DNA from 2 places in the Chitinibacter mangrovi genome. Region 2 is predicted to be linked to the other one. Evidence: predicted binding sites of a transcription regulator. Region 2 holds the regulator's gene; the other holds the start of a gene.
The links. Region 2 encodes HrcA, which represses chaperone genes, less so after heat shock. Its sites were predicted from a motif close to ATTAGCACTCGNNNNNNNCGAGTGCTAAT; they were not measured.
Positions count from the first base shown of each region.

Region 1: a site for HrcA is predicted at 1,127-1,155, ahead of rpoH (RNA polymerase sigma factor RpoH). Genes of this name have one in related genera too.

Region 1 covers NZ_CP157355.1:2,066,960-2,073,110, forward strand. The annotation lists gene ABHF33_RS09840 (GGDEF domain-containing protein) at 1-1,041, shown strand, start outside; gene rpoH (RNA polymerase sigma factor RpoH) at 1,195-2,052, shown strand; gene ABHF33_RS09850 (EAL domain-containing protein) at 2,151-4,103, opposite strand; gene ABHF33_RS09855 (O-antigen ligase family protein) at 4,121-5,641, opposite strand; gene ABHF33_RS09860 (hypothetical protein) at 5,764-6,151, opposite strand, start outside.
Region 2 covers NZ_CP157355.1:48,644-54,794, forward strand. The annotation lists gene recN (DNA repair protein RecN) at 1-364, opposite strand, end outside; gene ABHF33_RS00210 (NAD kinase) at 631-1,506, opposite strand; gene hrcA (heat-inducible transcriptional repressor HrcA) at 1,732-2,739, shown strand; gene mltB (lytic murein transglycosylase B) at 2,846-3,895, shown strand; gene ABHF33_RS00225 (hypothetical protein) at 4,069-4,404, shown strand; gene ABHF33_RS00230 (HD domain-containing phosphohydrolase) at 4,437-6,020, opposite strand; gene ABHF33_RS00235 (GspE/PulE family protein) at 6,038-6,151, opposite strand, start outside.

The sequences.
Region 1 (6,151 bases), 1.6 Mb from region 2:
TCCTGCCTTTACGATGAAGCCGGGCAATTAAGCGGGATTGCCGGGTTTGCCGTCGATATTTCTGCTGAAAAGCAGTTGCGCAAGGAATTACAGACTCAGATCAACAGTCAGTCCAGCTGGCTGCGGGCGATGAAAGATCACGCACTGATTTCAATGATGAACCGCCAAGGGCGGTTTATCTATGTCAGTGAACAATACGGGCGTTTGATCGGTCAGTCCGCCAAAGCCATGCTGGGTCAATCGCGTGCCGAATTCGGCCTACAGCCGGAAGGCTTATCAGTTGGCTATTACTTGACGCTGGCCGAGCAGGGTACGCCGGTTACGCTGGAGTTTTCGGGGCAACGCCCGGACGGTAGCCCTTACTGGGCGCGCTCCCTGCTGATTGCGCTAAAATCGGCGGCGGATGCCGAGCAGATCTTTTTCGAGCTGGCGACTGATCTGACCGCAGAAAAGATGACGGCCAGCGCGCTCAATACCGTGAACGATAATCTGATCGAGCTGATCAATAAAAACACCGAGCTAATTGCTCAGCTGGAAGTGGTCGCCCGTACCGATCCGCTGACCGGCTTGCTCAATCGCCGCGCATTGTACGAACGAGCCAGGCAAGAGGGCGACCGCGCCAAACGCAAGCGCACGCCACTGAGCCTGATTGCGTTGGATATTGACCACTTTAAAAAAATCAATGATAGCTACGGGCATGAATGCGGTGATCAGGCGCTGGTGCAATTGGCTCGCTGGTGTGCTCAGGCTTTGCGCTCCAGCGATCTGATGGCCAGAACGGGCGGTGAAGAATTTATTATTCTGCTACCCGACACCGATCTGGAGCATGCATTGGTGATTGCCGAGCGCATCCGTGCCTTGGTGCAAAATAGCAAAGTCGTTGTGGAAGAGGGCGAACGGCATTTTTCCTATACGATTAGCCAGGGCGTTGCGCTGGTTGGCGCCGCCGAATCGGTGCAGGACGCCATGATCCGCGCAGACCGGGCGCTGTATCGCGCCAAATCCGAAGGCCGCAACCGCGTGTGCCAGGCCAGCCTGTAGAAAGACGAAATCTATCCATCCGATAGTAATAATTACCGTGCAGTATGCTGCTGTTCTGTGATTCAATCATTGAACTCTCAACAGATTTAGCACTCTAGCAATAAGAGTGCTAATATTGAGCAGTCAATGTATTTTTGGACAGGAGATCGAATCATGAGTACTGCACTAACGCTACCTGCACTATCTGTTGGTGACAGCATTGAGCGTTACGTTCAGCGTGTGAACGCGTTTCCGATGCTCACTCCGGAAGAGGAGCACGATCTGGCTACCCGCCATCAAGAACACAATGATCTGGATGCCGCCCGTCAGCTGGTGCTGTCGCATTTGCGCGTAGTGGTCTCGATTGCCCGTGGTTACAGCGGCTATGGCTTGCAGCAAGCCGATCTGATCCAGGAAGGCAATATCGGCCTGATGAAAGCCGTGAAACGCTTTGAAGCCAGCCGTGGCGTGCGCTTATATTCTTTTGCCGTGCACTGGATCAAAGCCGAAATTCATGAATACATTCTGCGCAACTGGCGTCTGGTGCGTATTGCCACCACCAAAGCGCAGCGCAAACTGTTTTTCAATCTGCGCTCGATGAAGTCCAGCTTTGCCGCGTTGACCCATACTCAGGCCAAAGAAATTGCCGATGATCTGGGCGTTAAACCCGAAGAAGTGCTGGAAATGGAAACCCGGATGACCGGGCAGGACGTCGCGCTGGTGGCTGATGATGGCGACGATGAAGGCTACGCACCGATTGACTGGCTGGCCGATAGCCATAGCGAACCGACTGCCGTGATGGCGCGTAATCGCCTGGATCAGCTGCAATCGGTAGGTATTGGCGCAGCGCTGGATTCGCTGGATGAACGTAGCCGTCGCATTATCGAGGCGCGCTGGCTGACTGATGAAGGCGAATCTTCGACCCTGCACGATCTGGCGGCTGAGTTTCAGGTCTCTGCCGAGCGTATTCGCCAGATCGAAGCCAAAGCCTTGCAAAAAATGAAGCAGGCGCTGCTGCCCGCCATGGTGTAAATACCTGTGGTGAATGCTGGCGAGTGCCGAAAATGACGCAGAAAAAAGGAGAACCTCGGTTCTCCTTTTTTATTGCTTGATGTACTTGGCGATGCGGCTTAAATCACTTCGCTTGGGCGGCCAATCAAGTAGCCTTGTGCGGCTTTCAGCTGCATGTCTTCCAGTTGTTGCCATTGTTGCTGCGTTTCCACGCCTTGGGCAATGGTCAGGATATTGAGCGAATCGGCCACTTGCAGCAGCGAGGCAATCATCTGGCGCGAATCCTGATGATCGTTCATATCCCGGATCAAGCGCCGATCAATCTTCACGTATTGTGGGCGCAGGGTTTGCATCAGCGATGCTGCGCTGGCGGAAAAACCGAAATGGTCGATGCCAAAGCGAAAGCCGCTATCGGCCAGTAGTTTGGCCAGCCGTTTGGCCAGCTCGGGGTGAGCCAGTAGCTGATGTTCCGGCACTTCAAATGCGATCCGGCTGGCGTAGGCTTTGATTTTATCCAGCTGCTGCAGAAAAATATCCTGCCCCTCTACCGTGCCCAAAGCGCCAAGCAGCCCCATATTGAGCGCGATGGATTCCCCGGCCAGAGTCGGGCTGGTTTTCAGCTTGCCGATAATCACCTCGAATAAAGAGCGCTCGGCTTCTTCCAGTAGGCCGTGGCGCGCGGCCATCGGCACAAACAGCGCGGCCTTGATCCAAGGCTGCTGATCGTGTTGCAGTGTGGCGGTAATTTCGTGGTGGAGTATTGCCTTGTGGGCTATGGTTTGCACTGGCTGCGACTGTATACCCCAGTGCTTGTTGCGAATGGCAGTTTGCAGCACTTCGCGCCATTCCTGCGAGCCACTGGGGTAGTCGTCGCCGCTGGTGCTGGCCGTGGTGCGCTGGATGCTTTCGCCACCGCCATACAAGGCCTGCTGCAAAGCTAGATCGACCGCGCCCAGCAGGCGGGATTTATTCATTCCGGCAGCAAAATCCACAATCGCCACCGCATAGCGGATCGGCTTGGGCATTTTGATGGTGATGCTGCGTAGCGAGAGCAAAATATCTTCGCTGAGCTGAACCAGCTGCTGCTCGTCCAGATCGTAGCGCAGCGCCAGCAGGGTGGTGCCATCGAGCCGTGCCACAATCTGCGCCTGTGGGCCGATGGTGTCGCGCAGTGCGCGGGCAAATTCGGCAATTGCCAGATCGCCATTCTGATAGCCTTCCTGCGTATTAAATTCGACCAGATTGGCCAGCTGAACGGCGATGGCCGCTGCGTTTTTGTCGTGCGGCTGGTTTTTCAGAATATGGTCAATCCTTAAATCTAGGCTGCGCCGGTTATCCAGCCCGCTGATCGGATCGGTAAAGGCCTGATGGCGGTATTCTTCGGCACGCTGCTGCTCAATGGCCAGAAACTGCCGTACGCGCTCAATCATCACGTTAAATGCTTCGACCACCCGGCGAAATTCGCGCGTGCCGGGCAGATCGCTGATCGGGTGAAACTGCCTTTGCTGTACTTGCTGCGCCGATTGCTCGATCTGGCGCAGTGGTTTAAGCAGCTGGCGCACCAGCACCACCATTAGTAGCAGGCTAATGATATAGACCAGACTCAGAATCGCCGTGGTGCGCGTCAGCGTTTTCCAGAGTTGCTGATACGCCAGCGCAGGATCGCTCACCACGACCACGCGGCCCATCTGTCGCCAGCCGTCGCTGATCAGCGCGCTGCCGGGCGTGAGCTCTAGCGGCAAGGCCGAGACAAACCAGGCGGGAACGCCTTCGATTGTTCTGGCCTGAGCCAGCTTGGCCAGGCTATTGCCGCGCACCGAAATAATCTCGATATGCAGGTAGTAGCCGCGATCAAGCAAGGCCTTGATCGCCGTTTCGGCCAGAATCACGTCGTCTTTGCCCAGCGCGCGTGCCAGCGGATAGGCTAGCGATGACGCCGCATCTTGCGCGGTGGCCGAGAGTTGCTCTTGCGCGTATTGGCGCGTACTCTGCACTCGCTCGATAAATAGCCCGGCCATCAGCACCGTAAACAATAAGGTGAGGCCGATTAAAAACTTGATCCGTAATGACATGATGGCCTTTGGCTCGATCAATCGGCCGCCGGGGGCGGCACACGGGTTAATGAAGGTGGCGCTTTATCGACCTGCGACGCACACCAGCCCAGCGCGATAATCACTGTAATCAGCAGCGCGTTGGCCGGAATCTGCAGATTGAAATCCACCGTGCTATGCAGCACGATCTCCAGCATCGCCATCAGTGCGCCCAGTGCAATGCCCTTGGCTACCGGGTGCGAGCGAGTCTGAATGGTGCGAATAATTCGCCAGAACGAGGCCAGAACCAGCAGTGCAAACAGGCTGGCGCCGATCACGCCGTAGTCTGTCAGGATTTCGACATAATCGTTATGAGCATGATCATAATAGCCGCGCGATTCGGCGGGGCGGTATTGCGGGAAAATCGAGTAGAAAGTCCCGGCTCCCGAGCCAAACCAGAAATAATCGGCAATCGCCGGGCGCGCATAGGCAATCGGCAGCGCGCGCTCTTCGACTGATTCTTCCAACCGGGGTTTGACAAAATTTAGCTCGTCGCTGGCTTGCTGCTGCGCCTGGGCGGCCAGCTCCTTTTTCTCGGCTTTGCTGATCTGCGTGGCCTCCAGCCGTGCCACGACCTTATCCAGCCCAACCCATTGCCCCAGAATCCAGATGTCGATGACGATCAGGCTGGCTAGCAGGACGAGCACCACTTTGCGTGTTTTCTGGCTATACACCGCGTATAGCGCCAGACTCAGCAGCATGGCGATGAAAAAACCGGCGTTACCCATGCGCGAGCGCGTCATCACCAGTGCAATCACCAAAATCACCAGCGCCAGTCGCAGCAGCATTTTCCGACTAAGCAGAAAATCCAGTCCATGCACCAGCCAGCGTTTGCTGGTGGCCGGGCTGGATTTTTCCAGCTGCACCAGAAACAGCCCAATCCCCACCGATAAACACATTGCCAACATGGCTGCGGTATTGTTGTGATAAACAAAAGTGCCGCGCATCCGGTCGTGCAGCACTTCGCTGGTAAACAGCTCGTACTGCGCCTCGACCGAAAACAGATAGCCGCCCAGTAAAGCCTGAAACAGAGCCATGCCAATCAGGGCATACGCCAGCGTATTCATCCGGCGGGCCGAGCGCACCAGCAACACCGTGAATAGAAAGGCCGAGGCGTAAATGAGGCACAAGGCCGCTTGCAGCTGGGTATGCGCGGCATTGAGCGACAAAGTTGCGCTGCCAAGCGGCGCAACGCGATGCCAAGTTTCCCCCACAGTGGGAGATAGTGTGGTCAAAATCGAATGAGGCAGGGGTATGGTCTGGAAAGTAATTACCAGTAATATACCCAGCAATATACCTATGGGGAGTTTGAATTGCAGGCAGCGCGCCCAAACCGCAGACCATTGCCCACGGAATATCCACACCGCACCCAGCCACAGCGCGCAAGTGAGCAAGAGCAAAATACCCACCGCCCAGGTACGATTGCTCGCCAAAGGCACGGGCGCCCAGACCAATTGCAGTATCAGCAGCCAGAACAGCGGCGCATCACGATCCGAACGGAGGTCGGCAGAATTGACCATCACGACAATACATCCTGAGCGTATCAACCGTTAGCAATGAGAAATGCGGCAGAACGATTGAACAACACAAAAAAAAGAAGATGCGCAAGGCATCTTCCCGGGTTTACCAAAAAAGGCACAAATTAATTACGCGAAACCGCAGAGCCGCCACCGCCGCCCAGTGAAGGCGCGCTAGGCAAGGCCAATACTGGCGCTGCAGCATTGCCAGCTGCAGGGGGAGCTGCGTTGTTGGCTGCAGGGTTGTCACCTGATGCTGTCGATTGTGCAAACTGTGCCGGGTCAAGACCTTTGCTCACGGCTGCTGCTGCAATGGCTTGCTCGGATACGCCTGCTGAAGCCAGGCCGCTGGCAATCTCGCTGCCTTTGGCACCTGCTGCTGACATAGCCGACATGATGGCATCGGTTTTTACGCCTGCTTTGGCCAAGCTGGCAGCCACGGCATCAGCTTTAAAACCCTGATTCAACAATGTCACCGCAACCTGATCAGCTGAAATGCCTGCAGCCAGTGCC
Region 2 (6,151 bases):
CCACTGCTTTGAGCTGATTTAAGGTTGCTGGGCTGCCATTAATGAACGAGCGCGATTTGCCGCTGGCGTCGATAATGCGGCGAATCAGCAACTGATCGCCCTCATCACTAAAGCCTTGCTCCGCGAGCCACGCAGCCACTTGCGGCAGATTGCTGGTGGCAAACTCCGCAGACAACTCGGCACGCTCGCAACCATGACGCACCACACCCGCATCGGCGCGCTCGCCCAGCAACAAGCCGAGTGCATCGATAATGATCGATTTGCCCGCGCCGGTTTCGCCGGTGAGCACCGTTAGGCCGTTGGCAAAATCCAGATCAAGTTCACGAACAATAACAAAATCGCGTAAATGCAGAGCAGACAGCATGGAGCGGCGCGCCTCAATAAGAACGAACGTTCACTTTAAGGAAAGTTTGGATTTTGGGCAAGAGGGAAAAACAGGATGTGGGCGATTAACTGCAAAATCAGTTTTATCGACCGACTAGAAAAGAATAAAAAGCGAGCTGGAAACGTAGCGAGAAACTTGAGTACAAGGCAAAAATCGACGAAAAACCGGAATTTACCGAGGTAAATGAGGATTTTGAGGAGATTTTTAACGCAGTAATCAAGCTTCGCAGTAGTTTCCAGCGGTGATTACAATAACTTCTCACCCCAGCGCAACTTAGCCCGCAACATATCGTAGTAGCTATACCCATGCGGATGCAGAATGCGCAGCGAGTTGGTATAGCGGCGGATCAGGACTTTATCCATTTCCTGTAGTTCAAAATCGGATTGATTGTCGAAATACACCCGAGCGTCTTGGCCGCGGGTGAGCAGAAATTCGACTTGGGCGTTTTCAGACACCACAATCGGGCGATTCGACAGTGATTGCGGGCAGATCGGCACCAAGGTAATCGCCGGTAGCGATGGGTGCAAAATCGGGCCGCCGGAGGCCAGCGCATACGCGGTCGAGCCGGTTGGTGTTGAAACGACTAAGCCATCCGAGCGCTGACTGTAGACAAACTGGCTATCAACAAAAATCTCGAATTCAATCATCGAACCTATCGAGCCACGGCTAAATACCACATCGTTAAACGCCAGCGAGGTATTAATGGTTTTGCCCTCGCGCAAAATGCTCGCTTCGAGCAAGATGCGCTCTTCAGGGACAAATTGCCCGGCCAGAATATTGGGGACCGATTTTTCCATCTCATGCAATGGAATATCAGTCATAAAGCCCAGCCGCCCCTGATTAATACCCATCAGAGGTATACGGTACGGTGCCAATAACCGTGCGACTGACAGCATGGTACCATCCCCCCCTAGCACAATCACCAGATCGGCCAGCTTACCGATGTGATCGCGATCAACGCATTGGTAAGCGCTAATTTCATGCTCTTGCGCAATTTTGCCTTCGATCAGGACTTTGACATCGCACGATTCGAGCAGGGCCGCGAGGCGGCGGATCGGGTCGCCCAGCGATGGCGTATTGAGGCGCCCCACAAGGGCGATGGTTTTGAATAGGCTGTGCATGGCGTTGAAGGCTTGAATTTATCGGGGAGCAGCCGCATTAATATACCAAAGAGCAGGTAAAATCCAGCGAAAAACGGCTGCAAAGCATGAATTGCTGCTAGCTCTGCACTCGCTACGCATCGAAAAAATGGCTCAAAATCCTCATTTACTCGAGTAAACTCCGGTTTTCGCCATTTTCTGCCTTGCACTTCATACTTTTCGCTCGTTTTTGACTTAGGTAATCCCATGCATCTGAACGACCGATCTCAAATTCTGCTCAAAACGCTGGTCGAGCGCTATATCGCCGACGGCCAGCCGGTGGGCTCGAAAGCCTTGTCGCAATTTTCGGGGCTGGATGTCAGCAGTGCGACGATCCGCAATGTGATGGCCGATCTGGAGCATCTGGGTCTGGTGGCCAGCCCGCATACTTCGGCGGGGCGGATTCCCACCGCGCAAGGCTATCGGCTGTTTGTCGATACGCTGCTGGCAGTGCAGCCGCTGGAGCAAATCCAGATCACCACCACGCATGCGCTACCCAATGATAATCCGCAGCACAGCATTGTGGCGGCGTCGCAATTATTGTCACAGCTGACGCAATTTGCTGGCGTGGTGATGACGCCCAAGCGCAGCGAGCTGCATTTAAAGCAAATCGAATTTTTGCCACTCGGTGATAAGCGCGTGTTGCTGATTTTGGTGACCAATGATGGCGATGTGCAAAACCGCATCGTGCAAACCGAGCGCCATTTTGCGCCCAACGAGCTCATCAACGCTGCTAACTTTTTAAATGAGCATTGCGCCGGAAAAACGCTGAGCAATCTACTGGGCTGGCTGCAAAGCGATGTCATTCGCGTCAAACAAGACCTGACCAGCCTGATGAATGCCGCTGTGGCAGTCAGCAGCAATCTCAATAGCGAACATATGGTGATTGCTGGCGAGCACCAATTATTAGGCCTGCATGATTTTTCCGGCGATATGCAGCGCATGCGTCAGCTATTTGAACTTTTTGAACAAAAAACCGCCCTATTGCAATTACTTGAGCAAGGCCACCACGCCGAAGGCGTACAGATTTATATTGGTGGCGAGTCGGGCCTAGCGCCGCTCGATGAATGCTCGGTAATTACTGCGCCCTATCAAGTCAATGGCGAAGTCGTTGGCACGCTGGGCGTGATTGGCCCAACGCGAATGGCGTACGAGCGCGTGATACCGATTGTGGACATCACCGCCAAGCTGCTGAGCTCGGCCCTCTCTAATTAAGTACTCATTAAGCGAACTAACCCAATTAATCCGGCGCAGGTGAATCACCGACCTACGCCCCGTTCAGCGCCAGCGCGCCGAATCCGACCCCAAAACTGAGCGAACCATGAATTTCAAAACCCTAGCCGCGACCCTCCTCCTCACCCTCAGCAGCACCGCCGTCTTGGCCGACGACGAATTAATCAGCCGCCCTGAAGTGCAGCAATACATCAACAAAACTGCACTGGATCATGGCTTTGCCCCCGAGGAAATCGCGGGCTGGCTGCAACAGGCCGAATTCAAAGGCAATATCATCACGATCTTGGACAAGCCCTCCACCAGCCGCCCATGGCATGAATTTGAAGCCAATTTCGTTAACAAAACCCGCATTAACAATGGCGCCAAATTCTGGCGCGAAAATGCGATTTTGCTTGGCGACATCACGCGCAAATACCAAGTTGCCCCCGAGGTATTGCTCGCCATCCTAGGCGCAGAAACGAATTACGGCCGATACACCGGCTCATTCCGGATTGTCGATGCGCTATCAACCATTGCATTTAATTACCCGCGCCGCGCTGAATATTTCCAGGGAGAGCTCACCCAACTATTCCTACTGGCGCGCGAAGAGAAGAAAGACCCACTGAGCTTTAAAGGCAGCTACGCCGGCGCGATGGGCTGGCCCCAATTTATGCCCACCTCGTTTCGCAAATGGGCGCAAGACTGGGACAAAGACGGCTTTCACGACATCTGGAGCAACCCCGGCGACGCGATGGCCTCGGTGGCCTACTACCTGAATCAGCACGGCTGGCAAGACGGCGGCGACACCTACACCGCGGTCAACTTCAATGGCGATCCGACTCAATTGGTGGCCGATAAATTCAAGCTGCACTACACCGTGGACGAGCTGATCGCCAAAGGCGTGGCACCGATTAATGAAGTCAACACCAAGCAGCAAGCAGTGCTCTACACACTGGAAACCGAGCCGGGCTTTATCCAGCACTTTTTGGGCTTTAACAATTTCTACGTGATCACCCGCTACAACAAGAGCACGCTGTACGCGACTGCGGTGTTGCAATTGGCCGATGAAATCAAGAAAGCCTATGTCAATGGCGACGATCTGCCCAAACCGGCAGCAGCCAAAAAGCTTGCCAAGCAAGTGGACAAGGCCAGAAAATAAGCCATGGGTATATGCCTACAGCGGAATATAGACAAGACCTGCAGACAGATACCCATTAAAGCCAATTCAATCTAGCGCAGAAAAACCGCAAGTCCCTGAAAGCAAATTGACAGACTGCGCAAATAAACCCAAAGTAAGCAGCATTCACTCCACGCAGCAATAAGGACAAGTCGATGAATGCTTGGTTTTTCAGTTTTGGATTGCCGTTTCTGATTCTGGGTGCGCTGCTCGGTGGCGGGCTGTATGCCCTGTTTGCGTCAATGATGTATAGCTACCTCAAAGACAACTACAGCGACGCCCTGCCGCCACGGATTGACGTTTTTCTGAATGATTACGAAGCCATGGGCGGTTTTATGGCCGGGATCTGGTACGCGCAAAGAACCGGGGGCTGGAAAAGAATAGAAAGCCGTGTATGGCGCTATTTCTTTGTCGCCACACAATCGCTAGGCTTGTTTGCCATGTTGTGTTGCGTTGCCTTTTGCGCGGCGTTTTTATTTATGCCGCGCTAAATGGCGCATTTCGGATACCAGAGGCCTGAAACTCAGGCTTCGAGCTGAGCCAGTAGTGCGGCAATATCCACCTCATCGACCTGGCTTTGATTCAAAAAGCGCGTGGCATAGTCAAACCAGACCCGCTCACGCAGAAAGATTTTGAGTAGTTCCTTGTCGACGTGCTGCTCGCACGCCATGCGCGTCAGTATTTTTAGCGCCACCGAGAGCTTCATCCCGTCTTTATACGGTCGATCACGCGCGGTCAGGGCTTCAAATACATCGGCAATACCCATAATCCGTGCCTGAACACTCATTTGCTCGCGCCTCAGACCGCGCGGATAGCCCTTGCCGTCCATGCGCTCATGATGCCCGCCTGCGTATTCGGGGACGTTTTTCAGGTGCGCGGGCCAAGGCAGCGCTTCGAGCATCTGGATGGTGATTTCAATATGCCGGTTGATAATGTCGCGCTCGGCAGCCGTCAGGGTGCCTTTGCGGATTGACAGATTTTCCTGCTCGTTAGCCGATAAAAAATTCTGCGCCGTGCTCGCCAGAGCAGGCTGCCAGCTGCGCGTGGCAATCGCCGCAATCCGCGCAATATCTTCATCGGGCAGCATTTCACCACCCTTGTTCACCGCACGGATAAAATCGCGATCAGCTAGCAGATCCTGGCGCTCCTGCTCGTAGCGCTCGGCGGTGATCACTCCGCGCAGCAAGGCGATTTCCAGATCGCGCAGCAGCACTTCAAAGCGCGTATCGATCAGCTCGATCCGGTCAAAAATGGTTTGTAATTTGGTGGCTTTATCGACCACATGCACCGGCGTGGTGATTTTGCCGCAGTCGTGGAGCAAGCCTGCAATTTTCAACTCATAACGATCGCGTTCGGTCATTGAAAATGAGGCCAATTCGCCCGTTGTACAGCGGTTGACTGCATCAGCGAGCATCATGGTCAGCTCGGGCACGCGCTGACAGTGGCCGCCGGTGTAGGGCGATTTGTCGTCAATCGCCAGATTGATCAGATTGATAAACCCTTCAAAGAGTTTCTGCAGCGATAAAATCAGCCGCCGATTGGTGAGCGCAATCGCCGCTTGCGACGCCAGCGACTCGACCAGATGCTGATCATTGAGGGTAAAAGCCTCAATTTCATGCTGATCATTCAGGGCATTGATCAGCTGCAACACGCCAATAATGCGCCCTTCATGGTCGCGCATCGGCACCGACAGGAACGATTTGGAATGATAGCCCGAGTGCTGATCAAAACGGCGAGTGCCCGAAAAATCATAGTCCGCACTGGTATAGGCATCGACAATATTGATCGTGCAATTTTGATTAACAGCGCACGCCACCACATTAGCCAGATTGGGGCGACCGTCTGCCAGCGTCAACGGCACTGGAGGCAGCGTGACAGGTATGCCGCTGGTGCCGCCTTGCGCCAGCCCCAGTGTGGTATTGAGCAAAATCTCAAAATGCAGCGCATTGTCTTTAAGCAGATACAAGGTGCCCGCATCAGCGCGTACCAGATCGGTCGCGGCCACCAGAATGCTCTCGACCAGACGCTTGATCTGCGTTTCACCCGATAAGGCCACACCAATCGCATTAAGTTTGTTCAGGCGCTGCTGTAATTCTTGTTCGTTCATTTAATACCCCCATGGGGTCACTTGATGCAGACCTTCCTGATCTGGGCCATGTCGGTCATACCCTGCATGACTTTTTCAATGCCATCCTGTTTCAAGGTGCGCATGCCTTCGTCCAGCGCGCAAGACAATAG